One region of the Verrucosispora sp. WMMD1129 genome, then DNA from elsewhere that is predicted to be linked to it. Evidence: riboswitches for the same ligand, from Rfam matches in the RefSeq annotation. Region 1 holds a riboswitch; each other region holds the start of a gene.
What was found. Region 1 has a riboswitch for cobalamin ahead of O7624_RS02455 (ribonucleoside-diphosphate reductase subunit alpha). Riboswitches for the same ligand answer to the same signal wherever they lie in the genome.

Region 1 (10,134 bases):
GGTGAACGCCAGCGGGTGCTCATCGCCCGGGCGCTGGCCCAGCAGGCCACCCACCTGCTGCTCGATGAGCCGACCAACCATCTCGACATCCGCTACCAGCACGAGATCCTGCGGCTGGTACGCGACCTCGGCACCTGTGCCGTCGTCGTGCTGCACGACCTGAACCTCGCCGCCCGCTACTGCGACGACCTGGTGCTGCTCGGCCACGGTGGGGTCGCCGCCGCCGGCAGCACCGAGGAGGTCCTCGACCCCGCCGCCCTCGAATCCGTCTACGGCATCGGCATTCAGCGCCTCGACCTCGACGGCACCATCCACCTGCTGTATCACCCGACCGACCAGCCCGCCGTCGAAAGGACCGCCGCATGAGCGAGCGAAGCGGAGTGCCGGCATGAGTGAGCGTGCCGTCACGAGCGAACAGGAACGCATCAACGCGTACTGGACCGGCCGGGCGCCCGGCTACGACGAGTACCAGCAGCGGCCCGACCGGCTGGCCGCCGACACCCGGGCCTGGTCGCAGGTCTGGGCCCAGGCGCTGCCCCCGGCGCCGTTGGACGTGCTCGACGTCGGCACCGGCAGCGGTCAGGTCGCCATGGTGCTGGCCGGACTCGGCCACCGGGTCACCGGGATCGACCTCGCCGAGGGCATGCTGGCCCAGGCCCGCCGGCACGCCACGACGGTGCCGGACGGTCCGGTCATCCGGCACGGCGACGCCGTGCAGCCGGACTTCCCGCCCGCCAGCTTCGACGCTGTCGTCAGCCGCTACCTGATGTGGACGCTGCGGGAGCCGGAGACCGCGGTGGCGAACTGGGCCCGCCTGCTGCGTCCCGGCGGCACCGTCGCCGTGGTCGACAGCACCTGGTTCCCCGACGGCCTGGACAACGCCTCGGAGAACTTCGCCGACCACTACGACGACAAGGTGCGCGCGGCGCTGCCGTTAGCGGCCGCGACCTCCATCGACCAGACCGTGGCCGTGCTCGAACGGGCCGGGCTCACCGGGGTCACCGCCACCCCGCTGACGTCGATCTTCGAGCTGGACCGGCGTTTCGGTGTCGCACCGAACCACGAGCATCGCATGCAGTACCTGGTCGCCGGCCGGGTCTGAGACGACCTGCGGGCCGGGGCGGCCCGGCGATGATCGACACGATCAGCGCCGAGCCGGACCCGGTCAGCGGATGTGACCGCCGTCAGAAGTCGTCGTCGAAGGCGACAGTGCCGGTGACTCCGACCTGATAGGCCGACACTCGCCGTTCGAAGAAGTTGGACAGCTCCTGCACGTCCTGCAACTCCATGAAGGCGAACGGATTCTTCGACCCGTACAGCGGTTCGATCTCCAACTGTGCCAGCCGCCGGTCGGCGACGTGCTGGAGATATTCGCGCATGTCGGCCAGGGACAGCCCGGACACGCCCTGTTCGAGCAGGTCGGCGGCGAACTGCACCTCGCACTCGACGGCCTCGGCCAGCATGTCCCGGACCTGCTGCTCCATCTCGGCGTCGAAGAGGTCCGGCTCCTCGGCGCGTACGGTGTCGACCACGTCGAAGGCGAAGGCCATGTGCATCGACTCGTCCCGGAACACCCAGTTGGTGCCCGAGGCCAGGCCGTGCAGCAGGCCCCGGGACCGCAGGAAGTACACGTAGGCGAAGGCGCCGTAGAAGAACAGTCCCTCGATGCAGGCGGCGAAGCAGATCAGGTTCAGCAGGAACGACCGCCGGTCCGCACGGGTCTTCAGCTCCCGCAGCTCGAAGATGGAGTCGATCCATTTGAAGCAGAACTCGGCCTTGCGGGCGATCGACGGGATGTTCTCCACCGCCGCGAACGCCGCGAACCGTTCCCGCTCGTCCGGCACGTAGGTGTCCAGGAGGTTCAGGTAGAACTGGACGTGCACCGCCTCCTCGAACAGCTGCCGGGACAGGTAGAGCCGTCCCTCCGGCGAGTTGACGTGCTGGTAGAGGTTGAGCACGAGGTTGTTGGCCACGATGGTGTCGCCGGTGGCGAAGAACGCGACAAGCCGGGACACCAGGTGCTGCTCCGCCGGGGACAGCTTGGCCAGGTCCGTGAGGTCGGAGTGCAGGTCGACCTCCTCGACGGTCCAGGTGTTCTTGATGGCGTCCTTGAACCTGTCGAAGAACTGCGGGTAGCGCATGGGCCGCAGGGTCAGGTCCATGCCGGGGTCGAGCAGCATCTGCCGCTGGCCGGTGTCGGGTTCGGAAACAGTTGTCACTGGCACGCCTCGCAGCTCTCGGGGTTTTCCAGGGAGCAGGCCAACGCCTCGTCGTCGCTGACCGCGACGATCGGCTTGACCGCCGGGGTGACGGCGACGGTGGCCTGCTGGATCCGGGTCGCCGGACGCGACCGCAGGTAGTAGGTGGTCTTCAGCCCGGCCTTCCAGGCGTACAGGTACATCGAGGAGAGCTTGCCGATGGTCGGCGCGCTCAGGAACAGGTTCAGCGACTGCGACTGGTCGATGAACGGGGCGCGGGCGGCGGCCAGGTCGACGAGCGCCCGCTGCGGCAGCTCCCACGCGGTACGGAACAGCTCCCGCACCTCCTCGGGCAGCTCGGCGATGCCCTGCACCGACCCCTCGGCCCGCTTGATCTGCTCCCGGATCGGCGCGGTCCACAGCCCGCGCGCCTTCAACTCCCGCACAAGGTACGTGTTGATCTGGAGGAACTCGCCGGACATCGTCTCCCGCTTGAACAGGTTGGACACCTGCGGCTCGATGCACTCGTAGCACCCGGCGATCGAGGCGATCGTGGCGGTCGGCGCGATCGCCACCAGCAGCGAGTTGCGCAGGCCGTGGCGGGCGATCTGCTCCCGCAGCGCGGTCCACCGCGACGCCTGCGTCACCTCCGCGCCCCACAGGTCGGGATGCAACTCACCCTTCGCGGCGCGGGTTTCGGCGTACGCGGGGTGTGGGCCGAACCGCTCGGCGAGCCCGGCCGACGTCTCCAGCGCGGTCAGGAAGATCTCCTCCTGGACCCGGGTCGACAACTCCCGGGCCGGAGCCGAGTCGAACGGCAGACGCAGGGTGAACAAGGCGTCCTGTAGCCCCATCAGGCCGAGCCCGACCGGACGCCAGCGCGGGTTCGACACCGCCGTCTGCTCGGCCGGGTAATAGTTGATGTCGATCACCCGGTCGAGGAACACCACAGCCGTGCGTACCGTGGCGCGCAGCTTCTCCCAGTCGACACCGTCGGCGGTGACGTGCGCGCCCAGGTTGACCGACCCGAGGTTGCACACGGCCGTCTCGGTGTCGCTGTTGACCTCCAGGATCTCCGTGCACAGGTTCGACAGGTGGATCGTGTTGCCGGGCGCACCGGTCTGGTTGGACAGCCGGTTCGCCGCGTCCTTGAACGTCATCCACCCGTTGCCGGTCTGCGCGAGCGTACGCATCATCCGGCCGTAGAGATCGCGGGCCTTGACCGTCCGGACGGCCTTCTTCTCCGCCGCCCGGTACGCCTCGTCGAACGCCTCGCCGAACAGGTCCGGCAGCTCGGGCGCGTCCGACGGGTCGATAAGCGACCAGTCGCCGTCCGCCTCGACCCGGCGCATGAACTCGTCCGGGATCCAGTTGGCCAGGTTCAGGTTGTGGGTACGCCGGGACTCCTCCCCGGTGTTGTCCCGCAGTTCCAGGAACTCCTCGATGTCCGGGTGCCACGGCTCCAGGTACACGCAGGCCGCGCCCTTGCGCCGGCCACCCTGGTTGACCGCCGCCACCCCCGCGTCGAGCGTCTTCAGGAACGGCACGATGCCGTTGGAGCGGCCGTTGGTGCCCCGGATCAACGCGCCCCGGCCCCGCACCCGCGACCAGGAGATGCCGATGCCGCCGGAGAACTTCGACAGCTTCGCCACCTGGTGGTAACGCTCGTAGATCGAGTCGAGTTCGTCGCGCGGGGAGTCGACAAGAAAACACGACGACATCTGGGTGTGCCGGGTCCCCGAGTTGAACAGCGTCGGTGAACTCGGCAGGTAGGCCAGGCTCGACATCAGCCGGTAGAACCCGATCGCCTCGCCGGGCGTCTGCGACAGCCCGCAGGCCACCCGCAGCAGCCAGTACTGCGGCGTCTCCACCACCAGGCGGGTCTGCGGATGCCGCAGCAGGTAGCGGTCCGCGACGGTACGCAGTCCGAAGTACTCGAACCGCAGGTCACCGTCCGGGTCGACCGCGTCGTCCAGCTTGCGCGCGTTACGGGCCACGAACTCCGCGGTCGCGTCCCCGATCAGCCCCAGGCCGTGCGCGTACCGGATCGATTGGCTGAAGCTGGCCACCTGCTGCCCACGGACCTCCTTGTCCACGTACGCGGCCAGCAGCCGCGCCGCCAGCTTCGAGTACTGCGGCTCCGTACCGATCAGCTCGGCGGCCGTCTGGATGGACAGCTTGTCCAGCTCGGCGGTGGTGGCACCGTCGTACAGGCCGCTGATGGTCTTGGTGGCCACCCGCAGCGGATCGACCTCGTCGAGGTCGGTCACCCACCGCTCCACCGCCCGGACGATCTTGTTGACGTCCACCGGTTCCGTGGCGCCGTCGCGTTTGCGGACCTGCATCACCTGCCGGCGCTGCTCCGACACACCTGCGTCGGAGGCCGGCGCCTCCCGCACGACCGTCACGTCTCTCTCCTCGCGCCGTCTGCTCAGGGCCTCGGACACGCGGGAGGACGCCACGGAATCCGCGCAGGCGGCACGGCCCGTTCATGGCGTCGGCCGTCCCACGCGGCCTGCGGCCGCCGCCCACGAGTGCGGGCGGCGTGCTGGCAGGTCTTCGGACTCGTGGGCGTGCTTACGCGCTCCTACTGGCCGTCGCTTCCCAGGCCGGAGCCCAGTGCTTCGTGACGGCTGTCGTTCCCACTCACCGCTGCGGGGCAGCCCCGGATTCACACCGGGTTCCCTCTTGCCTCGGCCGCCCCGGATGGGCGCCGAACCAGCTACGAGTGACACCATATATGGGTGGCCCACGAACGCAAGACACCAGATGGTGTGTCGGCGTGTCCTGCAACGTGGGTCACATCCTGCTACGCCGGTCCGTGCTTGACCGGTCGCAGGCCGGCCAGCGTACGAAAAGGACGGCGGATGCGACGGGATGCTGATCGTCGGTCACGCCCCGGCGTGGCTACCCGTCCCGCAGGTGCACCGCAGCCACGCGAGGAACCGGGTCGTCAGCTCGCCGGGATCCTCACGCGGCAGGTCGTCCAACGCCGCCGTCAACAAGGCACCCGCGTACATCGACAGGCCCACCCGGTCCCGGCCGTACGCCTCGGCGGCCGTCGCATGCCGGCCACCGGGTGTTGCGCCGGGCCTGGTCGAGCAGGCGTTGCCGGGCGGCCTTCTGCTCGACAGCCTCCCGCCACTGCCCGCCGTCCGCCAGCGGTATCGGCCGCCGCCGCAGCCACCACCAGAACCTGCGCCACCTGCTCACGCCATCACCTCCACCGAAGTTCGGGACGGGGGCGGCGGTACGTGGGGGCGCACCGCCACCACCCACAAGAATCGTGCGATGGCGGTGGGTGCTCAGGGCAGGTGCGAGGCGTCCGGCGCCCTGTCCGGGACGGTTGACGGACAGCTCAGCCGGTGGCGACCGCGAGTGCCTGCCGATATTCCTGCGTCCATGCGGCTTCCCGCTGGTCAGGCGGCAACCCGGCCAACCCGGCCCGCAGGTTGTCGATGCCGGCCGACGTGTCGCCGAGCGCCAGATAGGCCAGCCCGAGACCCATCCTGCTGAACGTGGGCGTCAGCCAGTAGGCCAGGACCGGCGCCTGCTCACGCTCGGCCGCCTCGGTGAGGTCGCTCGCCTCCCCGAGGAGCCCTACCGCTGAGTTCCGGTCGCCGAGTAGCGCAAACCCATGGGCGGCCTGGACCGCGTCGCCGACGCGTTGCAGCGCCGTCGCCCCGGGTGTGTGGTACGCGGTGAGGAAATGGCGCACGATGCCGCGCGGGTTGCCTCGCTGCCGCTCCAGGTAGCCTCGGAAGTTCTCCACCTGCGCCGCGAGCGGGCCACTGTCAACGGCGTCGGCCTGCCTGGCGGCCTCGATCAGCACCTGTATCGCCTCACCGTCGTTGCGGGCTTCCGCGTGCAACCAGCCGACGAACTGCGTCCACTCCGCCACCACCTCGTGCAGTTGGCCGGCGTACGGCCCGGCAGCCCGCTCGGCGAGTTGCTGCATGGTGGACCACTGCGCCACCATCGCCGGCAGTGTCACCGGAGCCGGCAGGACGTCGTCGAGGCGGCGTTGCGCGGCCAGCACCTCGGCGAGCAGCCGCACCGCAGCGGCGTCGAGGCGGGTCGGTTCGGCGAGCACGTACGCCAGGCGGTCATCGTCGTCGGGGGTGGTCACGGTCGGCGCATCGACGACCATCGCGGCCAGCGTCCCGCCGGCCTGCAGGGTGTCGTCAAGGTGCGCGGCGAGTTCTCGGGACGGTCGGGTCCGGCCCGTCTCGAGGTCGTGCACGTAACTCTTCCCGACGTACGCGAGGCGGGCCAGATCACGCAGTGACAGGCCACGGACACGTCGAAGTCGGGCAAGCTCAGCGGGAAACCGTGGGTCAACGATGGTGCGCGCACTCGGCGGCATGACGAAGCTCCCGGGTGAAGGACTGGGCGACGATCTGCTGGCCTCCCACCAGCGAGCCGCCACAATCGACGGTACCCGGCTCCGACACGCAGCGGCCGGATCCGCCGGCCGAGCCGGGCACGTGTCGGCGAGATGGCGAATCGCGCGGACCTGTCGAATTCAGTCAGCGAAGGCGGGATGGCTACGCGTCTTCGTCACCGTCCTGAAACCCAACCGAGGTGGCAGGTCGACGCCGCGCTGTAATCGTCAGAGCATGGTCGCTCGAACGCGCGCGAGGACACGGCGGATCGTCGCCACCCTGGCCGCCACACTGCTCGTGCTGACCGCGCTGACCGCCTGCACGCCAGAGATCAAGGGCATCACCGGCCTCACCGTGGATGCTGACGGCCGACCGCTCGCCGCGCTGGCCTGGTGCGCGGACAAGCCGCCGGACGTGATTGTCCTTGCCACCGAACGCGCGGTCTCGCCCACCCCGTCCGGCGCTCCGGAACCATCCGCGAATTGGCCGAGCTGGCCGGCCTGCAACCAGGATCAGCCATGATCACCGCAATCGTGAACAACGACGAGGTACCGAAGTACGTCTCCCTCGACGAGTTCGCACGCCTCGGCAGGGCCGAGTGCTGACCTCGCTCGGTTCTGCCATCCTGGCCGGGTGAAGCCCAACCTGGAGAGAATCCCGGGGAAGCAGGACCGACTCGCGGAGGAGATCCTCGCCCGCGCGCCGCGACGCATCGAGCAGAGCTTCGTAGGCTCCCTCGACCCCACCAACGCGCTCGCCCTCGGCCGCTACGGTGCCCGCCTCGCCACCCTGGCATTGCGCCAGAACTCCGTCGATCTGCTACGCCGCTCAGTGCTGGCGACCGGCCTCGCCCGATGTCTGGCGTCCGATGACGACCGGGACTTCATGCTGGCTCTGGCAGTGCCGTGGATCGTGGCACAGCAGCTCGGCGAAGCCCCCGTCGAGGTATTCGCCACGGTCGGCGACAGCCTGCCGGACGGGCCGGTCGCCAGACTGGTCCACACCTTCGGTGCCCGTACCGACATCACCCTGGAAGCCTTCGGCTGGGAACTGGTGACGACATCCGACGGCCCGGACTTCCGGCCGGCGTCCTGATCACAGAAGCACCTCGGGAGTGCCGGCTTGCGCCTGGCCGACGGCCTGAGCGATGGCGAGGGTGTGCTGATACTCGCGCCACTGGGCCAATTTGCCGTGGCTGGTCCGCAGTACCCCGATGAACGGCGCCGAGGCGGTGACCCCGGTCGCCGTGTGTGTGCCGACCAGTTCGTACTCGACCACGATCACGTCGGGGTCGCCGGTCTCGTGCACGACCACGTTGCGGCAGCCGCCGCAGGTGACCGCAGCCATGTTCAGTGCGGCGACGACCAATCTGGCGTCGTGGTGGGCGCGCCGGAAGTGGTACGGCGAGTGTATGAACTGGGAGCACGCCAGCACACGCGCAAATGGGGCAATGGGTTGCCTGCGCAGCGCGAAAACAGCACCGGCGTGCCGCCGGACGTTCGTCTATGCTCGCTCGTATTTCCTGCAACTGCCGAGCGGTGGAGAGGGAGAGCCATGTCGGACTGGTTGGACTTGTTGGAACGGGGGTCCTGGTTTGCGGCGATAGCAGGTACGCTGGTCGCTGTCATCGTGGCCGTACAAGCGTCGAACACCTCCTCTAGGATGAAATCGACGCTGGATATGGCGAGGCCCTTTGTCCGCGCGTTGGCGCTCTCCCTGGACAAGCCAGAAATCCTGGCCGCATACGAATCCGAGTGTACGACCGCCAAGGAGATCCTGCGCAAGAAGACGCGCCGCAGGCTCGGTGTGGCAGGAGTGGTACTTGGCATCCCGGCATTTTCGGTAACCGCTGCCTTACTTCTTCCTGAGGTTCCTAATCGCACCGAGATGCGGTTCTCCATCGGCGACGCAGCACAGCAGGAATGCACGACCGGCGGTCTGAACTTCGCAATGCATACCACCTGCACCAATCGCTGGTTCCTTGACTCGCCAGGGCAGGCAATCCAGGCACAGGCCACCCTCTCGGGTCCGGCACGCCAGAGAGATCTGAGCATCGTCGTTGATGGCTGCTCGGACCGCGCGCAGGTTCGGTGGGAGCTACTCGCCGATGGCGAAACTCTCGGCAATGGCGTGGCTGGTTCTGGGAGCCAGGAACAGGAACTGCGCGTACCTAAGGGCAAGTCATCGCTCACCATCCGAGCCGAGCGAATCGATGATAATTCGTGCTCCGCAGAACTCGTCGTCGAGGCCATCCAGTGGCCCTAGTACTTCAGTAGGAGATCCGTTTCCGGGCTCGGTGGGGTCATGTCGGGTGTAGTGACTGATCTTGGCTTTGGTTTGGTGCCGGCCTCGGAAGGTGGACCACACGATGACGTTGCCGACGCGTCGGGTGGGTTCTGGTTCAACGCCTACCGCAGGTGCCGGAAGTGCAGGTCACGGCACCTGCGGGCGTCACTTGGCGTTGAAGTAGCTGGCCTCGGGGTGGTGGACGACGATGGCGTCGGTGGCCTGCTCCGGCATCAGCTGGAACTCCTCCGACAGCTGCACACCGATCCGTTCGGCGCCGAGCAGCTCCACGATCTTCGCCCGGTCCTCCAGGTCGGGGCAGGCCGGGTAGCCGAACGCGTACCGGCAGCCCCGGTAGTCGGTGCGCAGCAGGCCGGCGAGGTCGGCCGGGTCGTCGTCGGCGACGGTACGGCCGTCGGGCAGCTTCCACTCGGACCGGACCCGCTTGTGCCAGTACTCGGCGAGAGCCTCGGTGAGCTGCACCGACAGCCCGTGCACCTCCAGGTAGTCGCGGTACTCGTTGCGGGCGAACAGCTTCGCCGCGTACTCGCTCACCGGCTGACCGACGGTGACCAGCTGCAACGCGACCACGTCCAGGGCGCCGCCGCGCGGGCGGAAGAAGTCGGCCAGGCAGAGCCGCCGCTCCTGCCGCTGCCGGGGGAAGGTGAACCGGGCCCGCTCGGCGTGCCCGTTCTCGTCCAGGACGACCAGGTCGTTGCCCTCCGAGTACGCCGGGAAGTAGCCGTACACCACGGCCGCCTCCAACACCTGGTCGGCGATCAGCCGGTCCAACCAGTAGCGCAGCCGGGGTCGGCCCTCGGTCTCCACCAGCTCCTCGTACGACGGGCCCTTGCCGCCGCGCGCACCGCGCAGCCCCCACTGGCCCATGAAGGTGGCCCGCTCGTCCAGCAGCGCCGCATAGTCGGCCAGCGGCACCCCCTTGACCACCCGGGTGCCGTGAAACGGTGCGACCGGCACCGGCACGTCGACCGCGACGTCGGAGCGTACCGAGGTGTCGTGCAACTCCGGCAGCGACTCGGCGACAACCGCGCGCTGCCGTTCCCGACGGGCCCGGCGGGCCGCCAGGGCCGCCTCCCGCTCGGCGTCGACCACGGGAGCGCCGCCGCGCTTGGCGGCCATCACCCGGTCCATCAGGGACAGCCCCTCGAAGGCGTCGCGGGCGTAGTGCACCTGGCCGGGGAACATCGACCGCAGGTCGTCCTCGACGTACGCCCGGGTCAGCGCCGCGCCACCGAGCAGGACCG
Region 2 (10,134 bases), 340 kb from region 1:
TGAGGTTCGCCGGCAGGGTGGCGCAGATGGCGTACCCGACGAGTTCCCACGGCCCGGCGAACCCGCCGGCCGCGCCCGCGGTGACCACCCCGGCGGTGAGCGCCGCGTTCGGCTCGATCCGCTGGTAGAACGCTTCCCCGTTGGCGGTGCGCAGCTCCGCGCCGAGCCCGAGCAGGTCGGTGCCGGCCGGGCAGGCGGCCACCTGGTTCTTGATCGGGTCGACGTTGCTGCCGCTCGCCGAGATGACGCGCTGGTAGTTGGCCGGGGGCGCGCCCGGCACGCAGATCGCCTGCGCCACGAGGGTGTACGCCCCCGCCACACCGCCCGGGTTGGTGTGCGCCCAGACCGTCACCGACTGGGTGGCCAGGTTCGGAATGATGTCGGTCAACGTGACGTCGCCGCCACCACCGTCCACCGAGCCACCACCACCGGCGAGAAATTCGCCGGCCGGACAGGTGGCCACGGCGGACTGATTGGGAAAGGCGCCCGCCACACTGACGTTCACCACTGTCGCCTGCGCCGGCCCCGCGCCGGTGGCGACGGCCACGGCGGTGCTGGCCAGCAGCAGGCCCGCAGCGGCCGCGAGCCGGGCGAGCCTGGATCGAGTACGCATCGTGCACTCCACTTCGTACCTGCCGCGAAACGATTACGCCCCGGCGGGGCGACGCGGCAGGTAACCCACGATCCGTGCCGGCCTCACGGCGGCCTCAGTGCCGTGTCAGCGTGGACGCCCCCGGGGCAGCGTCGACGCGGAGGGGCTCCGCGTCGACGCTCGTTCGTGGCTGACGCGGCGCACAATGAGACGATGGAGACGACCCGGGTCATCCTCTACCGTTTCCGGCTTCCGCTGCCACGCGGCGACATGATCGTCCACCGGGTGGGCAGGACGACGAGCATCCGCTGGGACGACGAGCCGGTCGCGGTGTTGACCGTGGTGTGGGTCGAAGACGATTCCCGGCACCGCTACTTCATCGACCGTGATCTGGCCGATCGGTTCGACCTACGCCCCGCCGAGCGGGAGTGGCAGTTCGTGTCGGTGGACCTCGACCCGGCGACGGCCACGCAGTGGCGGGTCGCGGCGGAGAGCTACCTGACCGCGATCCAGGCCGCCGAGCGCGCCCGGCACGCGGCCCGGGATCATCCGCCGTGGTTCCGACGCAAGGCCGCCGCCGAGCGTGCCCGGTCCCGGCACCGCGCGGCGCTCGACGCCGCCGACAACGCCTACGCGCCGGTGCGGGAGGCCGCCTCGCGATTGGTCGACGAGGTGTACGCCCCGATCGCGACACGGGAGAGAGCCATCGCGGCGATCATCGGCAAGCCGCTCTGGAGGTACGTGCGCAGGGGCGACATCGCTCTTGTGCACGCGGCCACCTCTGGCGGGTCGACCGCCGAACAGCTCATCTCGGCCATCAGTCGGCAGAAGGGGATCACCGCGTTCCGGTGGGAGCCCGATGCCGTGGCGAAGGCCGTGGAGTTGCTCGGGGAAGACGGATTCGAGGTGTGGTGGCACCGGTTCGCCGGGAATTGGCAGTACCGGCTTCAACAGAACGAGAGAGCACGGCGGGCCGGCGGCACCGGCCTCGCCGGCACCGGCGGCTTCGGAATCTGAGCGCGGGTGTCGAGTCAGCCCACCCGGGTCTGCCCGCAAGGCCCGCCGTGATCGCAGTACGGCTGCCGTTGGCTCCGCCCGCACCCGCACAGGACCGCCCTGGTCTCCGCGCGCACGCCCTGCGGCGTGTCCACTCTCAACTCACCGCGCACGATCAACTGTCCGGTGGAGTCGCGCCTGATCTGCGTCGGCCGGTCCGGGGACTCCGCACCACCGTCTGCGAATTCGTACCGCAACGCTCCGGAGGGACACCGCCGCACCACCTCGGCCAGGCGCTCAGCCTCGGCGCCGTCGGGCCGGATCCACGGGCGCTGACCCGGGTCGAAGACCGCCGGCAGGCCGCGTACGCACTCGGCGGCGTGCAGGCAACGCCGGGCCTCGAAGGTCACGGTGATCGACCGGCCCTCGTACGCCTTCGTCGCCGTTTCGCTGCTCATGCCGACCTCCGTCGCTGTCCTACCCGGCTGTTCAGTCGCTGACCCTGCTGCGGGACTGGTACACCAGGTCCTGATACTCGGGGTGCCGGGCGATCCAGCCCGCGAAGAACGGACAGGTGGGCAGGACCAGCAGATTCGCGGCGCGGGCCGCGTCGAGGCCGGCGCGGGCCAGGGCGGCGCCCACTCCCTTGCCCTCGTACGCCGGCAAGACCTCGGTGTGCACGAACGCCACGAGTTCCGCAGTGCGGATGTACTGCGCGAAACCCGCGACCGTCGATTCTCCCTCGACCCGAGCCTCGTACCGATTGGCCTCGGGGGCATCGCTCACATTCACTACCATGTGTCCTCCAGCTCGCCGTGCTGCGCATCGAAACCCGATGCCCGTCATGAGCCGGGTACGCGGCCACGCGCACGACGCCCCACCCCGGTTGGTTGATGTGTCACCCAGATTAGCCACCGATAGTTGATGCGTCAACCGGCCCCCGGGCTCGCCAGCCTTGACCGAATCCGCGCAGGAAGTCCGGCAGCCACATGCCGTCGACGTTGTCGTTACGCTCCCCGCATGGACCCAACGCCCCGCTGGCTCACCTCGCAACAGCAGGTCGCCTGGGACAGTTTCATCCGCATGCAGGAGAAGCTCATCGGACGGCTCGCCCGCCGAATCCAGGCCGACTCCGGCATGTCCGCCGCCGACTACATCGTGTTGGTCAAACTCACCGAGACCAGCGGCGGACGGATGCGCCTGACGGACCTGGCTAAGCAGGTGGAGTGGGAAAAAAGCCGCATGTCACACCAGATACGGCGAATGGCCGAGCGCGGACTGGTGGCCAAGGAGGAATGCCCCGACGACGGACGCGGAGCGTTCATCGCGGCCACCCCAGCCGGCTGCAAGGCGATCGAGGACGCGGCACCCCTGCATGTCGAACATGTCCGCCGGCTGTTCATCGACGCACTCAGTCAGGAAGAACTCGACATGCTCGCCAGCATCTCCGATCGCGTCCGTGCCCACCTGGAGAGTCAGCCCGACTGAGGCCGAGCGACACCGAGGAGTCGCCGCGCCTCGCCGCTGACCCCGGGGGAAGCGATCGGAGCCCAGGCAGCGAACAGCGAGCGGAAGTACTCGCCGTACCTGTCCGCGGTAGCAGCATCCTGCTCGACGACATCCAGTTCGTTGACGATGCTGAGATCCACGAACGGTTGCCTCTGCTCGGGTTCCAAGTGCCAGGTTTGGCTGGTGAACCGGTTGACGACCACACCGGTCTCCGCCAGCTGTCGCCAGGTCCGCCTTCGGTCGCAGGCCCCGTACAGGTAGACAAGTGCCTCGGCGTCATCACCGATGAGGTTGCGCAGTGTCGCTCGATCGGCCCAGTCGAGCAGCGTCACATCGAAGCCGTCCGTGCCGTAGACGGCATGCGCGAGACCGGCCAGCTGCGCGTCGACCGCACATCCCAGGTCACCAAGGCGGTCGTGAACCCGGCACAGGTGGGCGTAGAGAGTGCCGCCGGGATGCGGAATGGTCTCGGCTCCACGCTGCCGCAGCCAGTGCCGCACCTCGGAATCCACGCTCATGTGCCCGACCTTACGTAAGCCGCGTCCGACCGGCGGCCCGTCAACGAGGGCGGTTCGTCACACCGGCGTACCGAGCAGCTCGGTCGTTCGCTCCCACAGGCGGGTGGCCAACTTGTCGTCCGTGGCCTGCCGGTGGACCGGCCCGTTCGGTGTGAGGCGGTGGAAGTAGCCGCCGTTCACCGCCTCCGGATCAGGCATCGTGGCCAGGTGAACCAGCGGCTCGGCACCCTCGGCGAGAGTGGACAGACCACCCAGCAGGCGGTACCGGACCAGCGCCGCGACCAGCGGGGCTTCCCGGTTGATGTCGGTGGCGGCGATCACCCCCGGGTGGAACGCCATCGCGGTCAGCCCGCTGCCCCGGGTACGCCGGGCCAACTCGCGGGTGAACAGGATGTTCTGCAGCTTCGTCATCCCGTACCGCAGCAGCTCGGACCGTTTGCCGGCACCTTCGAGATCGTCGAGATCGATGCTGCCGAACCGGTGGCCATTGCTGGAGGTGGTGATGACGCGCGCCCGCCCGACGGTGGTCAACCGGTCCAACAGGAGATTGGTGAGCAGGAACGGGGCCAGGTAGTTGACCTGGAACATCACATCATGACCGTCCTCGGTACGGCTCCGCCTGGTCAGCACGACGCCGGCATTGTTGGCCAGCACGTCGATACAGGGGTAACGAACCAGGAGGGTGTCGGCGAGCCGGCGTACGTCCGACAGCCGGGTGAAGTCGGCCACCAGCGGCTCGCCGCCCACCTGGCGCGCGACGGCTGCGGTCTTCTCGGGCGACCGGCCCACCACCACCACTGACGCGCCCAGACACGCCAGCCGGCGGGCAGCCTCGGCGCCGATACCCGCACTGGCCCCGGTGATCACGACGGTCTTGCCTGCCAAGATCCGGTCACCCATGGCATCCATCTCCCTGAATGGGACGATGGCCCATCGTAGAAAACCAACAGCACGAACGCCACCGCCGGTGGTGGTCGGGCCGAGCAGCCGGTGCAGCCCGGCCGTGATGCCGGCGGTCAGCAACGCATGGTCGGTGCTCAGCGCGGTAGCGATCTGCATGAGCAGCCACATGGTGGCGGAAGCCGCCGACGGTCGAACATGCCCGCCAGCACCACCCCGACGTGGCGGTGCTGGACATTCGCATCGCCGTCGAGGCTGGCCTCGTCGACCATCCGTCCAAGGAATGATCAGGCCGACCCTGTCGAAAGCCAGGGTCGGAACCCTGGTGAATCTCAGGGATGGTGACTGCCTTTCGGGCACGGCGGCGGACCGCTCCCGGCTCATACCGTCGAGACATGATCGACCTGCTGGAAACCGCGATTACCTCGCCCTGGGTTTACCTTGCGTTGTTCGCGATCGCGACCCTCGACGGGTTCTTCCCGGTCGTGCCGTCGGAAACCATGGTGATCACCGCTGGCGTGTTCGCGGCGAGTGGCGAGCCGAACCTGACGCTGGTCGTCGTCGCCGCCGCACTCGGCGCATTCTGCGGTGACCACGTCTCCTACCAGATCGGGCGTACGGCAGGCAGTGGTTTCATCGACCGGCTGCCATCCGCCAGCCGGCGCCGGACGGCATTCCGGTGGGCCGCGGGCACTCTCGCCAGCCGCGGTGGGCTGCTGCTCGTGGTCGCCAGATACATCCCCGGTGGCCGGACGGCTGCGACCATGACCATGGGCGCCGTACGCTACCCAAGGACCAGGTTCGCGCTCTTCGACGCCGTGGCGGCCACATCCTGGGCCGTGTATTCGGCCGCCGTCGGATACATCGGCGGCGAGGCATTCGGAGACAACAAGCTCCACGGTCTCATGCTCGGCCTCGGTATCGCCGCCGGCACCACGATCATCGTCGAGGTGGCCCGGCACATCCGCCACCGTACGAGCGCGCACTCACCGTCGCCTGGCACAGTCGGTGACCCGCCCCGAGGGCCGCTACGTCTCCGGCCGGATCCCCGCCCGACGACAGGGCAGTCCCCGCACCGAGCGGGCAAACCGCGATGACCTCGCCGGGCGCGAGGCTGCCAGTTGATCGATCTTGACGGGCGGTACCGACCACGAGCCGTGTGGTCGGTACCGCCCGGCCCGGTGCGGTCAGCCCCCGCGCACCTCGGCGGCGGCGGCGACCAGGTGCCGCAGGGACGCCTCGACCTCCGGATAGCCGCGCGTCTTGAGGCCGCAGTCCGGATTGACCCACAACCGGCGGGCCGGCACGGCCGCGACCGCCCGGCGCAGTGCCTCGATCACCTCGTCGCGCGGCGGCACCCGGGGGGAATGGATGTCCCACACCCCGGGTCCGACACCCCGGCCGTAGCCGATCGCGGCCAGATCGTCGAGCACCTCCATGTTGGACCGCGATGCCTCGATGCTTGTGACGTCGGCGTCGAGGGCGTCGATGGCGTGGATCACCTCGCCGAACTCCGAGTAGCACAGGTGGGTGTGGATCTGGGTGTCGTCGGCGACGCCGCCGGTGGTCAGCCGAAACGCTCCGACGGCCCAGTCCAGGTACGCCTTCTGGTTGGCCTTGCGCAGCGGCAGCGTCTCGCGTAGTGCCGGTTCGTCGACCTGGATGACCCGGATGCCGGCGGACTCCAGGTCGCGGCACTCGTCGCGCAGCGCCAGCGCGACCTGGTCGGCGGTGTCCGCGAGGGGCTGGTCGGTACGGACGAACGACCAGGCCAGGATGGTGACCGGGCCGGTGAGCATGCCCTTGACCGGTTTGCTGGTGAGCGACTGCGCGTAGGTGGACCACTCGACGGTCATCGGTGCCTTGCGGGACACGTCACCGTAGATGATCGGTGGGCGTACGCAGCGGGAGCCGTACGACTGCACCCAGCCGTGCTGCGTGGCGGCGAAACCGTCGAGCTGCTCGCCGAAGTACTGCACCATGTCGTTGCGTTCCGGTTCCCCGTGCACGAGCACGTCCAGACCCAGCTGTTCCTGCAACCGGATGACCTGCGCCACCTCCGCGCGCATCCGCGCCACGTAGCCGGCGTCGTCAAGGCTGCCGGCCCGGTGCGCGGCGCGGGCCCTGCGCAGTTCGGCGGTCTGCGGGAACGACCCGATCGTGGTGGTCGGCAGCTCCGGCAGGCCCAGTCGTTCCTGCTGGCGGGCGGCCCGGTTGCGGTATTCACCGCGCTGCCGGTCGGTGGGACGCAGCGCGGCCAGGCGGCCGCGGACGTCGTCGTGACGCCAGGCCGCCGGGGTGGGCGGCAGTGGCGCCGGTAGCGCGGTGGTGCCGTCGCGCAGCGCACGGCCGAGCACGACGATCTCGTCGACCTTCTGCCGGGCGAACGCCAACCGCGCGGACAACCGGGGGTCGAGGTGCGTCTCCGCGGACACGTCGACCGGCACGTGCAGCAGCGAGCAGGACGAGGAGACGGCGACGTGATCGGCGAGCCCGGCGACCGTCGCGCCGGCCGTCACGGCGGCCCGCAGGTCGGTACGCCAGATGTTGCGGCCGTCGACCAGGCCGGCGACGATGGTCTTGCCGCCCAGCGGGCCGGCGGCGGCGAGCCGGTGCAGGTTGCCCGGTCCGGCGACCAGGTCCACGCCGACGGCTTCGACCGGGGTGTCCAGCAGGGCCGGAAGCGCGTCCCCAAGGTCACCGAAGTAGGTCGCCACGAAGATCCGCGGTCGGTGTGCGAGTTCACCGAGTCGGGTGTAGGCGCGACGGAGGGCATCGATCTCGGCGGGGCTGCGGTCGGCGGCGTAGGCGGGTTCGTCCAGCTGCACCCAGCCGACACCCGCGTCCGCCAGGGTGGCGAGAATCCGGGCGTACGTCCGGACCAGGTCGTCGAGCCGGGCGAACGGATCGTCTCCCTTGGCCAGCAGCAGGAACGTGGCCGGGCCGACGAACACCGGTCGGGTGGTGACACCCAGGTTGCGGGCCTCGGCGTACTCGTCCAGCGCCTTCGCCGGGTTGGCCGTGAAGACGGTGTCCGGGGCGATCTCCGGCACCAGGTAGTGGTAGTTGGTGTCGAACCACTTCGTCAGCTCCAGCGCCGGCTCGGCGTCGACGCCGCGGGCCATGGCGAAGTAGGTGTCCAGCGCGGACAGACCCAGCCGGGCGAACCGGTTCGGGACCGCGCCGACAGCGACGGCTGTGTCGAGCATCTGGTCGTAGTAGGAGAAGGTGTTCGACGGGATCGCGTCGAGACGGGCATCGCGCAGCGTCCGCCACACCTGCGCTCGGAGACCGGCAGCGGTGTTGGCCAGCGCCTCGGCGTCGATGGTGCCGGCCCAGTACGCCTCGACAGCCTTCTTCAGCTCACGGTTGACGCCGATGCGTGGATAGCCGAGCACGGTGCTCTGCCCGAATGCGGTACTCACCAAGGGGGTCCTTCCCTCGAAGTGTCCGGCGGACACGGAAGGGGAAGACGGGTACACCTCGGGTACCGGCTTCCGCCCTGGCCCTCCCGAGCGGCCGCCGGCGGCGCACACCGGCGGCGTGCGCAGCACTGGCAGGTCTTCGGACTCGCGGGCATGACACCAGGTCGCCTACTGGCCGTCGCTTCCCAGACCTCACGGTCCAGTGCTTTGTTGACGGCGGTCGTTCCCACTCACCGCTGCGGGGCAGTCCCGGATTCACACCGGGTTCCCTCTTACGACGCCCCACCCACCCGGACGGGACGAACCAGCACCACCGCCATCGTACGGGCCACGCCGCCGGCTGGGCCCGTAGTGCCCGACCTACGGGACTACGGGACGACCGCACGCACCACGCACTGGACCGTGCGGTCTGGAAGCTCTCCGCATGGCCTCACCCGGCCCGCTCGTCAGGACTGCTCAATCTCCGAGAACAACCCCTTGAACGCGACCTGCGTCCCCACGAGCGTGCCGAGGACGTCAGCGGCAGCGGGCGTCGTGACTGCGTCGGAGGCGTCTTCGTAGCTGTCGAAGTAGAGGTCGAGGGTCCGGTAGGCGGGGGTAGCGGTCCCGTCCTCCTTCGGCCACACCTTCGCAGACTCAAGTCGTCGCAGCTTCGGCAGCTTCGCCGCGGTCGCCTGCACGTCCGAGTAGGCACGCTCGAAGTCGTCGGGGTCCGCTGGGTTGTCGATGATGAAAGTGATCTTGGTGGACATGGAAGCCTCCATTTGTCGTTCGTTCTGGGGGCAACGGCTCGGGCTCGCGTTGGCGATACCCGAGCCGCTTCGATCCGGCGTGTACCGCTACGGAGGAGCGCTCGGCTCCCCGTCAGCGGCCGTACGTCTCCAGCAGTCGCAACCAGACCTCGCTGACCGTCGGGTACGCCGGCACCGCGTGCCACAGTCGGTCCAGCGGGACCTCTCCGACGATGGCGATCGTCGCAGCGTGGATCAGTTCCGCGACGTCCGGACCGGCGAGGGTGAAGCCGACGACCACCTTTCGGTCCTCGTCGACGACCATGCGGGCATGTCCCTTGTAGCCGTCGGCCTGCAGGCTGGCTCCGGCGACGGTTCCCAGGTCGTAGTCCACGACCCGAATCCGCAGTCCGGCCGTCTCGGCCGCAGCCGCGGTCAGCCCCACCGACGCGATCTCCGGGTCGCTGAACACCACCTGCGGCACCGCACGCTCATCGGCGGTCGCGGCGTGCCGCCCCCACCTGCCGTCCTCGACCTTCTCCCCCTTCGCCCGGGCCACGATCGCGTCGCCCACCGCGCGCGCCTGATACTTGCCCTGATGGGTCAGCAGCACCCGCCGGTTCACATCACCCGCGGCATACAGCCACCCGCCTCCGCCGACCACACGCAGCGTGTCGTCGACCGCCAGCCAGGCACCCGGCACCAGTCCCACGCGGTCGAGGCCGATGTCCTGAGTGTTGGGCGTCCGGCCGATCGCCACCAGCACCTCGTCCGCCTCGACCCGCTCGCCGTCGACAGTTGCGATGTGGACGATTCCGCGGTCGTCGCGGTTTACGGAAGCGGCCTCCACGCCGAGGCGTACCGACACACCGGCCTCGCGCAACGACTCCGTGACCAACTCGCTGGCGAACGGCTCCGCCGACGGCAGCACACCGTCACGGGCAAGCACCTCCACCGACGACCCCAGAGCGGCGAAGGCGGTCGCCATCTCGGTCGCCACCACGCCGCCACCGATGATGGCGAGCCGACGGGGAACCGACCCGGCCGAGGCAGCCTCGCGGCTGGACCACGGCGCCGCCGCGCGCAGACCCGGAATGTCCGGCAACAGCGCGCTGCTGCCGGTCGCGACGACCACCGCATGCCGCGCGGTCAGCCTGGTCGTGACACCGTCCACGCCGGTCACCTCGACAACGCGGGCGGAAGCGATCCGCCCCTGGCCACGGTGCAGGGCGATACCGGCCGACTCCAGCCAGGAAACCTGCCCGTCGTCCCGCCAATGGGATGCGAAGGAGTCGCGCCGGCCGAGCACCGCAGCCGCATCCAGGTTGCCCGTCACAGCCTCCCGAGCACCCGGCAGTTGGCGAGCCGCCCGCAACGCGGACGCGCTGCGCAGCAACGCCTTGGTGGGCATACACGCCCAGTACGAGCACTCCCCACCGACCAGTTCCCGCTCGACGATGGCG
Region 3 (10,134 bases), 2.5 Mb from region 1:
TGAAGTCCACCACCACCGTCACGCCGGCAGCGTCAGGGCAGTACCCGGCGCTGCCGGCGGCCGCTGCCGGAGACGGTCCGAGAAGGACACTGGCGGCGGCCACCACGATGGCGATGGCGAGGCGGGTCGCCCGGGTGCTCACGTGGCCCGCCGACGGCCGAGCAGCAGCAGCACTAGTCCCCCACCGAGCAGCAGCAGGGCGATGAGCACGTACCCGCCGATCGCCGCGCCGGTGGTTGGTAGCCGGCCCGATCCGCCGGCGGCGGGACTGGTGACGGAGGGAGCGGGAGTCGGCGCGGTGGTGGGCACGGAAGGCGTGCTGCTCGGGGAGGCGCTCGGTGTCGGGCTGCTGGTGAGCGAGGTGGTCGGCGTGGGCGACGCGGACGGCGACGGTGAGCCGGTCGGGCTGGATGAGGCGGTCGGCGTGGGTGGCACGGTGACCGATGGGGTGGGCTCGCCGGAGGGCGGTACGTCGAGGCCGATCCGGCTCAGCGGAACCTGGGCCAACCCGAGTAGCGCCTGGGCGGTGGCGCGGCGCCACTGGTCCCGGAAGGTGTCGGCGATGCCGTCGGCGACCGCCTCGGTCAACGCGTCGCTGGCGTAGGCGATGGCGCCGGCATCGGCCGCAGCGGCACCACCGTTGGCGGTGGTGAGCTGCAGCGCGGCCAGGGATTCGGCGGCCCGTGCCGCTTCGGCGTCGCGCCCGGCCGCGGCCAGGGCCTGCCCGGCCAGGCCGGTGCTGTTGGAGTTCGGGCCGCTGGTCGGGCCCGACCCGCCGAACGATCCGTCGGCGCGTTGCTGGGCCACCAGCCAGTCCGCGCCGCGCTGAGCGGCCTCGTCCGCACCTGCGGCGTCGGTCGCGAGCAGTGCCTGCACGGCCATGGCGGTGGAGTCGACGTCGAGGGTGGCGTTGGCCTGGGTGTCGCAGGACGGCGACGGCGCGCCGTCGGCGTCGGGATAGAGCCGGAAGCCGCCGGCCGTGCACTGCTGCCGGACGAGGAAGTTCACGGTTTCCTGCGGTGCGCCGCCGCTGCGGGCCAGACCCAGCACGGCGAAGGACTGATCGAAGGTGTTGCTGGGGTCCGGGCCGGTGGCCTCGGTGGTCCGGCTGGTGATTCGGCCGTGCTGGTGATCGGTGTCGGCCGCAGCGATCAGGGCCACGGTTTCGGCACGGAGGTCCCAGCCGCCGAAGTCGGTAGGATCGGCACCGGCAGCGGAGGCGACGTAGAGCAGTTTCGCGGTGGCACCGCCGTCGGTGAAACCCTCGATGCCCCAGTCGTCGTAGCTGTTGTAGGACCGGACGTGCGCGGCGATCTGCGCCGTCGCCGCCTGCCGAGTCGAGCTGGCCACTCCGGTGGCGGCGAGCGCGATCACACCATCGATACTCAACCCCCAGTCCTCGGGAGTGAACGGGCCGGGCAGGACGCCGTCGACGTACTCCCCGGCGAGCCAGGTCGCGGCGTCGCGAGCGGCGGCGGTGTGGGTCGGCGACGGCGCGGCGGCCACGCCGAAGGGGGTGGCCGCGACGATGGTGAGCGCTGTGGCGGTGGCGACGCCGAGACCGGCGGCGACGTGCCGGAGCGGGAACGTACGCATGAGGGGTGCCTTTCGCAGAGCGGTCGGTGAAAGCTCCGGAAGGCACCGGTGGGCGGCATCCGCTCGCGTGGCCGCGACGAGTTGCCGTACCTCGGTTACCCGGACTCCACCCTGTAGACCTCGACAGTGGAAGCCGCTCGTCCTGTACGGGGCATTCCGGCTCGCGAGACAGGTCTCGCTCACGGTTGCGGGTCAGCGTCGGCTCTACCGACTTCCCCCCGTACGGGACGTATTCAGTTGGGTACCCGGCGCGCCGGGTGTCGCCACCGTACCGCCCGGTCGCCTTTCGGCGCCAGGGTGGCGGACGACACCCGGCAGTCCACGGCCCGTGTCGGCTACACGCAGGTCAGGGTGCGCTGATGCTAGGTGCCGCGCCGGCGCCGAAGGACCATCCCTCGACCGTGCCAGGAGCCGGGTTGTAGCTGGTCGCCCCCAACGTGCTGTACGTCCAGGCGGCTCCGCTGCCCGAGGCGTGCCAGTACGACCAGTACGCGCTGGCCGGCGGCGTGTTGATGCAGGGTTCGGTCGCGGCGGTCGGCTTCCCGTTGATCCGGCAGACGAAGGCCAACCCCCACCGCTGCGTGCCGGTCACCGTGAAGCCGGCGCCCTGCAGGGCGGCCAGCCCCGTGGCCGGGTCACCGAGGGCGCACGCCACCTGCACGCCGCCGCCGAGTGAACCGTAGTCGACCACCACCGTGACCCCGGTCGTCCCGGTGCACGCCGCAGCCTGCGCGGCTCGGGGAGACGGTTCGACAGCGATCAACCCGACGGCGACGACAGCCGCCACCGCGATGCTCGCCAGCCACCGGCGGACAGGATCGTAGACCTGGGACATGAGCACTCCTTCTGGTGGGACGGAATCTGCGGCCGGTCAGCGGCAGGGCAGGGTGGGTGCGCCGGTGGTCGCGGTGACGGTGGAGAGCCGGGCGAATCCGGTGCCGGCCAGGCCGAGAACAGCCTGGGCGGTGGCGCGGGGGGCGGTGCCGGGATCGAAGACACCACCGTCGAAGTCGACAGCGCCCCGGTCGGCGACCGGGGCGGCACACCCGACCTGAAGATCGGCCAGGAACACGCGGGCCCGGAGCCAGGCCAGCGGCCGGCCGCCGTCGCGCAACGCCTGGGCCGCCAACCCGGTGCTGTTGGCGTTCGCGACCCCACCGGCGTTGGTGAACCCGCCGTCGGTGCGTTGCACCGAGACCAGCCAGCGCAGTCCCGCGGCGGCGTCAGCCGGGCGGCCCGCGGCCCGCAACGCCTGCACCGCGACGGCGGTGGCGTCCACGTCGGAGACACAGACCGGCTGCTCCGGCACCAGCGGAAAGCCGCCGTCCGGGCACCGGGTGCCGGCCAGCCAACCGGCGGCGACCGCCGGCGCGCCCTGCGCGGTCCGGTCCAGCGCGAGGATCGCGAAGGACTGACTGAACGCGTTGCTGAAGTCACCCCACGCCGACCGGTCGGTGAACCGGCCAGCCGGGTCCTGGAGCGACCGCAGCCGGGCAATGAGATCCACACCGCCGACGTCGGTCGGATCACCGCCGCGAACCGCGACGGCGAGAGCGAGCTTGGCGGTCGCGCCCGCGTACGCCTCGGTGGCACCGTCGCCGATGTACCCGTCGCGGACGTCCCGCCGGGTCACCCAGGCCAACGCCCGAGCGCCGAAGTCGTCGGCGACACCTGCGGCGGCGAACGCGAAGACCGCGTCCAGGGTCAACCCCTGGTCCGGGTACGCGACCCCGTCGAAGACGACCTCGAAACGTTCCCCGTCGACCAACTGTCGGGCCAACCATCCGGCGGCGGCATCCGTCCGGACGGCACCGGCCTGTGCGGGTGCGGCGATCGTGGATGTGCTGACAGTGAGGGCGGCGAGTATCCCGCAGAGCAGGGCGAGCAGGCGGTGCCGGCCCAGGCGAACGACCATCGGTTGGCGCCTTTCCGGCCCGGCGGTCGTCGAGACCCGGCCCGCCGTGATGCTGCGGCGGGCCGGCCTCCGACCCGTGGGCCACGACGGGTGGGGAGCAGAGACTCGCGAGTACGGCAGGTGATCGGGCTCGCCGCCAGGGATGCTCCCGGCGGCCTACCGTTGCGGGCCAGCGCCGGACTTCGACCGGACTTCCCCCGCACGCACACGCGGTTGTTCAGTTGTCGCGCCAGTCTCGTTCGCCGCACGGCCACTGTCAATCAGCGACCGTACGTGCACCATGGGTAGCCGCTTCGCGGCGTGGCCACGGTCTCGCTCTCGCTCTCGCTCCAGCACATCCCGCTCCCCCTGAACCGGCCACCGGCACAGGTGGACCGCCGAGGGAGACAGCTCACAGCGAGCACCAGGCCGCCCCGCTGAGCGGCCGGGTCGGGATAGGGTGACCGACGGCGCTGGTTCGCCCGGCCGTTGCTGGTGGGGCGTCGTAAGAGGGAACCCGGTGAAAGTCCGGGACTGCCCCGCAGCGGTGAGTGGGAACGACAGCCGTCACCACGCACTGGGCCGCAAGGCCCGGGAAGCGACGGCCAGTAGGAGACCGGCCGAGTCCGGTGGCGCCCACGAGTCCGAAGACCTGCCCGCGCTGCGTACACAAGGTGTGTGCGCTGCCGTCGACCTCGCGGGCGGGTCGGGCGGGTGACGCGCCGTGACGGCGTGTTCCTCGACGTGCGCGCTGGCGGGTCGGTGGCCTGCCTGCTTCCCGAGGACGGACGCCCCGTGCACGACACGACAACTCTCGCCGGCCGACCACCGGCTGCCTCCCACCTGACCCTGTCGCAGATCATGGACCAGCATCACACCAACCTGATGGGCACGGTCCACGGCGGCCGCATTCTCAACCTCATCGACTCCGTCGCCGGCGTGGTCGCCGCCCGGCACTCCGACGGCCCGGCCGTCACCGCCGCCATCGACGAGACCGCCTTCCTCCGCGCGGTCCGCGTCGGCGACGTCGTACACGTCGACGCCCGCATCACCTGGGCCGGACGCAGCTCCATGGAGGTCACCGTCAAGGTCACCGCCGACCGGTGGGACCGCGCCGTACCACCGACCGACGTGGCCACCGCCCACCTCGTCATGGTCGCCGTCGACGACAACGGCCACCCCCGCCCGGTGCCGCCGCTGCTACCCCAGACCGACGGCGACCGGCGCCGCTACCGCGAGGCACAGATCCGCCGCGAACACCGACTGACCCTGCGCCGTGCCCTGCTCGACGGCACCGAGGAGTCCTGAGATGCTCGGACTCTCCACGGCAGCCCTCGCGTGACCCCCACCGCACAACTGGCTCTGCTCGGCGCCGTTTTCATACAAGTGCAGGTCACCGTCGACATCGCCCTCGGCACGGGCGCCGGACGCCTCGCCCGACGGACAACTGACGGCCGCTGGTCACGGCGCGTCAACCAGGTCTGCGCCGTCGCGTTCGTCGCGCTCGGACTACGACTGGCCGCCGGCTGACCCCTTCGGCGTGGCCTTACAACTCCTTGCGGTGGTCCAGTCGGACGGCGCGCAGTACGACGTCGCTGACGTGGTGTGTGCTGATCGCTCCCGGGGGGCGCGACCGGGTTTCGTGCACGTCGATGCGCCAGTTACCCGAGGCCGTGATCTCGGCGGCGATCTCGTCGATGCCGACGTACGCCTGGGGGTCGTACATGCGGGTCTGCTCGGCGGGATCCGACGGCTGCTGGAGCGGCGTCAGGTCGTGGCCGACGACGAGCAGCGTCCCACCGACGGCCACGGCGTCGAGCAGGTTACGCAGTCCGCGCTGCTCGGGGGTGCGCTGGAACGAACCGTACTGCAGGGACACCAGGTCGTAGGTCTCGCCCGCGAAGGCGGCGGGGTCGTTGGCGTCGCGGTGCAGCGTACGAACGTCGAGTCCGCGACGGTCCGCTTCGGCCCGGATGCGTTCCAGTGCCCTGCTGGAGACGTCGGAGGCGGTCACCTGCCAGCCCCGTTCGGCCAGCCACAGGGCGTCGGCTCCTTCACCCGCGCCGACGTCGAGCGCCCGCCCTGCGGGCAGGTCCGTCGCCTCCGCCATGAGTGTGCCGTTCGGGTTGGCGCTCCACATGCGTTCCTGATCCCCGTAGCGGCTGTCCCACTCGATCGCGACGCCGGACGGGCGAGCACCCGCCGTGGTGTCCTCGGCCGCGAGGCTGAAGGCGATCTGAGCGCCGATCCAGCTACCGTTCGCCGCGGCCTGTAGGACCTGGGCGCTCGGGTCCGTCAGGTTCCCGGCGGCGAAGACGCCCGCCACGCTGGTACGTCCGGTGGCGTCGACCGCGACGAGGTCGCCGAGTCCGCTGGCGTGGGCCGTGGTGTCGATACCCAGCCCGGCGAGCATCTCGACCCGGGGACGGAACCGGGCGCCGGTGAGGATCGCGTCGGCCGGCAGGCTGCGGCCGTCGGCGAGCTCGACGGCGAGTGACCCGTCAGGGTCGGCGTCGGCTAGCCGGCGCACCGCACTCTCGACGACCGGGACCCCGGAGGCGACGAGGGTCTGCACCGCGGCCGGGTCGATCCCCGTGGCATCATGCAGCACCACGGTCAACTGGTCGGTCAGGTGCCGCATCAGCTGGGTCGGGTGCAGTCCCATCGGCGTCGTGACGATCTGCACGACCCGCAGGTCGCGGACCTCCCAGCCATGGCAGAAAGGACAGTTGAACACCTGAGCACCCCAACGCTCAGCGAGGCCCTCGATCTCGGGAAGCTCATCGACGATGCCGGTCGCGGCCAGTACCCGGCGAGCGACGAGGCCGTGCCCGCCCGAGAGTGCGAGGTGGAACCCGTCGTCCTCCTTCCGCACCGCCAGGACACGGCCGGTGAGGACGTTGCCACCATAGCTACGGACCTCCTCGCGCCCGATGGCCCGCATCGCCTCGGGCGGGGTGCCCTCGCGCCCGAGGTAGCCGTGCATGTGCGCGGCCGGCGCGTTCCGCGGCGTGCCGTCGTCGACGACGATGACCGAGCGCCGCTGACGAGCGAGCTGTAGCGCGGCCGCCAGACCCGCCGCCGATCCGCCGATGACGGCGACGTCGCACCGGCGGACGATGCTCTGGTGCGGTGTGTGGTCGGAGGCCCCATGGGCATGATCTGTCATCCGCCAAGCGTAGGAACACCTGGCGGCTTCTGAAAGGCGGCTTGCGGGATTCGCAAGACATCCTCATGCTGGAGAGATGAACGACCGCAGCGACGTAGAGCGGCTGGCGCGCACCCGGCTACGAAGCATCCGCACCACGCTCGGCTACTCCCTGGACCAGCTCGCCGAACGCACCAACCTCAGCCCGTCGACGATAAGCCGGGTCGAGACGGGCAATCGGACGCTCAGCCTCGACGTGCTCGTGCCCTTGGCCAACGCGCTACAGGTCAGCCTCGACGTCCTCTTCGAGGCAACCAGCGACGAGGACGTGGTGATCCGCCCCGTGCAGCACCGTTCGGGCTCGCGCACCACGTGGCCGCTGAACCGCGTCGACGGGCGCACCATGGCGATGAAGATCCGCCTGGAGCCCGAGGCGACGATGCCGACCCAGCGGGTCCATCCGGGCTACGACTGGTTCCTGGTACTCGAAGGCAGAGTGCTGCTGTGGCTCGGCGAACGGCAGATCGAGGTCGAAAAGGGCGAGGCAGCCGAGTTCTCGACGATGACGCCCCACTCGATGACAGCACTCGACGAGCCGGCCGAGCTGGTCATGGTCTTCGACCGCGAGGGGCAGCGCGCACACCTGCACCAGTGAGCGTTAGGCCAGGGTGAAGACCGGCAGGACCACACCGATCACGCGGCATCGCCAACGCGGCGATCTCGTGGGCCGCCGCACCGACCGACGTCTCGCCCCGGTCGGTGCGGCGGCCACGTCGACCCGGCCGTCTCCGAGGTTCACACCGTGCCGAAGAAACTCCTGAGTGCCGGCACCCGGCGAATCAGGAGCTGGTCCAGCGCGAGGATCACCAGCAGCGACAGACCGAACAGGGGCAGGAACACGCCGAGGACGGCCATCGCGGCGACCAGGAGCCAGCTGCCCCAGATCGGAAGTTTCCCGCGGGGAGCGGCCATCCCGGAGGCAGTGCCGCGGCGGGTCCACCACATCATCGGCCCGGTGACGCACATGAAGATCACGGCGAGGCAGAACAGCGTGGACAGGATCTCGTTCGCGACGCCGAGACGCCGTCCCTCGTGCAGGGCGATCCCGTGGGACACGACCTTGGCCATGGCGCTGTAGTCGGCATAGCTGTACTGGCCGACCTTCTCGCCGCTGTACTGGTCGACGTGGACCGTCGTCTCCTGGGTGACGTCGGACTCGGCGGGGTTGCCGACGTTGTACCACTGGCTGCTCATCACGCTGAACACGCCTTTTTCGCCTTCGGGATACATGATCAGGTACGGCCCGGGAGCGCCCTGTGCCTGCGCCGTAGCGACGGCCCTGTCGATCGAGATCGGTGTGCCGGCGCCGGTGCTGGTGCCCTGCGGCGCGTTGCCGGAGGCCCATCCGGCGGGCGCCGACTGGCCGTCGCTGTTCTCGATCTGCTGCCGGATGGTGGACTCGGCACCGGGATCCTCACCCCAGAGCGAGATGTTGCCGTGCGCCGCGAGTTCCGACGCTTTGGCGCCCCAGAAGCCGGTCCACGGCAGGCCGGAGACGAGGAGCAGCAGGACGCCGAGCCCGACGGGGAGCCCGACGATGGCGTGCCAGCCACGGACCCGGGCACCGCGTCTGCCCTTGGCCTGGGCGCCGCTGCGGGCCTTCCGGCCGAGGAAGAAGATGATGAACCCGGTGATCGTCAGCACGATCCCCCACGAGGCGCCGAGCTCGACGATCCGGTCTCCTACGCCACCGTCGCCGATGAGCAGGTCACCGTGGATGCGCTCCGCCCAGGTGGAGACGAGCTGGTCCTGGCTGAGCGCACCGGTGACCTCGGAGGTGTAGGGGTTCACGTAGACGTTCGTGGTGCTGCCGTCGTTGAGGATCACCGCGCCGCTGTTCGTCCTGGACCAGTTGGGCACGTTCCACGGGGCTCTTCAGGGACGTGGATCTCTGTACGCTCTGGCGTACCTGCCTGTACACCCGGCCCCGTACTCCGACATCGCCCCTACCAGGGGTCGCAACTAGTTGTTGACGTCGGCGCACAGATGCTCGGCGTTGGTGTCCTCATCGCCCCCTACCAGGGGTGGCAACTTAGATTAGAAGGCAGAGTTGGCAGAAGCTGACCCGGCTCGGCACCCTCATCGCCCCCGGAAAGTTACGGGCTTTCCACTAGAAGCCACCAGTGAGCCCGGTGTGAGCCCGGACGGTCCAGCATCCGGCGCTATCGAACACTATGGTCTGGCATCCGCAGGGGTATCTAACTGGACGGATAGGTACCCCTGCGGACTGCCGGGCACCTGGCATCACGAGTCGAGTTCAACTTCTAATCCCAAGGCCGCAGGTTCGAATCCTGCCGGGCGCGCAGACGATACAGCGGTGGCGGAGTCGTCGAGCGGCTCGTTGCCACCGCCGGGTTCGGCTACGCCTTCACCGGTGCCGCGAACCGGGGTAGCCACCGCCGCACCATCGGGCTGGCCGAAGGTTGGCTCACCCGGGCAGCCCGTGACCCGCCTCCACAACCAGGATCAACGTCGACCTGGCACTCCCTCGGTTGAAGTCGGTACGTCCACGGCACTTGATCTTTTAGCCCGCTTGCTGAAAGGGTTGCGCTGGCGGTGGACCGCGAAGTCGTCCACAAGGGAGCGTTGCCGAGTCCGCGGATCTCGGCGCGCCCGAAAGTGATGGTTTTCGATTCAGCGGGCGTGCCGGCGCGAATGCTGCACCGCCAGAGCTACCGACGAAGGCCGAAGTCGGAACCGGCCGACCGGCAAAGGGGGAAACAACGTGCGAGCAAGCCATAACGGGACGGGAAGCAGGGTCGGTACCGCCAAACGGGTAGCGGTCACCCTGACCCTTGCGCTCACTTCGACCCTCGGTGTTGTCGCGGTCACCGCCTCACCAGCGCAGGCGCTGCCGACGAACTGCAACGGCACCCCCGGGACCGCCACCTACGGGGTCATGTGTCGGGGTGGCACCGGCTTCTACCGTGCCTGGACCGAGTGCAAGCACGTGAGCACAGGCAACAAGAAGCACGCTTACGGCAACGGTGTGGGTATCGGGGGGTACTCCAAGGCGAACTGCGGGTCCAACTACCGCATCACCAAGAACCGCGGGGTTACGAAGAGCAACTACCTGCCACCGAACTGGTAGTCACTACCGCACAGATACACCACGACCGACGATCTCCAGCGAGATGCCGGTCGTAACGCTGGATGCTGCCGGTGGCTCGGCCCGAGGATGACCACGGCGGGCGGAGCCACCGGCACGCTAGGGCAGGTCTTCCTCGGGCGAGGAGCCGCCTCGGCTCAGGAGCGCGAGTAGGCCGTGGCCGTCCTCGGTGTGGGCGTCCGGCCGCAGGTCGGGGCGGGACGGCTCGCGGTCGGTGCGAGGTGAGCGCATCAGGATCGCGGCACCTGCACCAGCCCGACGAGCGCAGGCCACGTCGCGGTGCACGCTGTCGCCGACGAACCAGCAGTCGCCGATCGGTACGCCGAC

Region 2: it holds a riboswitch for cobalamin, as region 1 does, so the genes downstream of both, metE (5-methyltetrahydropteroyltriglutamate--homocysteine S-methyltransferase) here and O7624_RS02455 (ribonucleoside-diphosphate reductase subunit alpha) in region 1, are expected to answer to the same signal.
Region 3: it holds a riboswitch for cobalamin, as region 1 does, so the genes downstream of both, O7624_RS21820 (prenyltransferase/squalene oxidase repeat-containing protein) here and O7624_RS02455 (ribonucleoside-diphosphate reductase subunit alpha) in region 1, are expected to answer to the same signal.

What each region holds. Positions count from the first base shown of each region.
Region 1 is NZ_CP120741.1:534,091-544,224, forward strand. Features, by position in the region: gene O7624_RS02440 (ABC transporter ATP-binding protein) at 1-366, shown strand, start outside; gene O7624_RS02445 (class I SAM-dependent methyltransferase) at 389-1,102, shown strand; gene O7624_RS02450 (ribonucleotide-diphosphate reductase subunit beta) at 1,185-2,180, opposite strand; gene O7624_RS02455 (ribonucleoside-diphosphate reductase subunit alpha) at 2,216-4,543, opposite strand; cobalamin riboswitch at 4,731-4,936, opposite strand; gene O7624_RS02460 (hypothetical protein) at 5,169-5,411, opposite strand; gene O7624_RS02465 (helix-turn-helix domain-containing protein) at 5,557-6,564, opposite strand; gene O7624_RS02470 (hypothetical protein) at 6,818-7,105, shown strand; gene O7624_RS02475 (hypothetical protein) at 7,217-7,678, shown strand; gene O7624_RS02480 (hypothetical protein) at 7,679-7,930, opposite strand; gene O7624_RS02485 (hypothetical protein) at 8,138-8,848, shown strand; gene metH (methionine synthase) at 9,035-10,134, opposite strand, start outside.
Region 2 is NZ_CP120741.1:878,658-888,791, forward strand. Features, by position in the region: gene O7624_RS04025 (hypothetical protein) at 1-613, opposite strand, end outside; gene O7624_RS04030 (hypothetical protein) at 806-1,609, shown strand; gene O7624_RS04035 ((4Fe-4S)-binding protein) at 1,624-2,046, opposite strand; gene O7624_RS04040 (GNAT family N-acetyltransferase) at 2,078-2,374, opposite strand; gene O7624_RS04045 (MarR family winged helix-turn-helix transcriptional regulator) at 2,609-3,076, shown strand; gene O7624_RS04050 (DUF6817 domain-containing protein) at 3,064-3,615, opposite strand; gene O7624_RS04055 (SDR family NAD(P)-dependent oxidoreductase) at 3,673-4,674, opposite strand; gene O7624_RS04060 (DedA family protein) at 4,911-5,612, shown strand; gene metE (5-methyltetrahydropteroyltriglutamate--homocysteine S-methyltransferase) at 5,703-7,940, opposite strand; cobalamin riboswitch at 8,053-8,264, opposite strand; gene O7624_RS04070 (EthD family reductase) at 8,387-8,692, opposite strand; gene O7624_RS04075 (NAD(P)/FAD-dependent oxidoreductase) at 8,805-10,134, opposite strand, start outside.
Region 3 is NZ_CP120741.1:4,678,522-4,688,655, reverse strand. Features, by position in the region: gene O7624_RS21835 (hypothetical protein) at 1-115, opposite strand, end outside; gene O7624_RS21830 (prenyltransferase/squalene oxidase repeat-containing protein) at 139-1,596, opposite strand; cobalamin riboswitch at 1,727-1,843, opposite strand; gene O7624_RS21825 (hypothetical protein) at 1,943-2,437, opposite strand; gene O7624_RS21820 (prenyltransferase/squalene oxidase repeat-containing protein) at 2,468-3,511, opposite strand; cobalamin riboswitch at 3,609-3,773, opposite strand; cobalamin riboswitch at 3,967-4,165, shown strand; gene O7624_RS21815 (acyl-CoA thioesterase) at 4,286-4,798, shown strand; gene O7624_RS21810 (LysE family transporter) at 4,829-5,020, shown strand; gene O7624_RS21805 (FAD-dependent oxidoreductase) at 5,037-6,659, opposite strand; gene O7624_RS21800 (XRE family transcriptional regulator) at 6,736-7,293, shown strand; gene O7624_RS21795 (PepSY domain-containing protein) at 7,434-8,558, opposite strand; gene O7624_RS21790 (hypothetical protein) at 9,424-9,789, shown strand; gene O7624_RS21785 (HAD family hydrolase) at 9,907-10,134, opposite strand, start outside.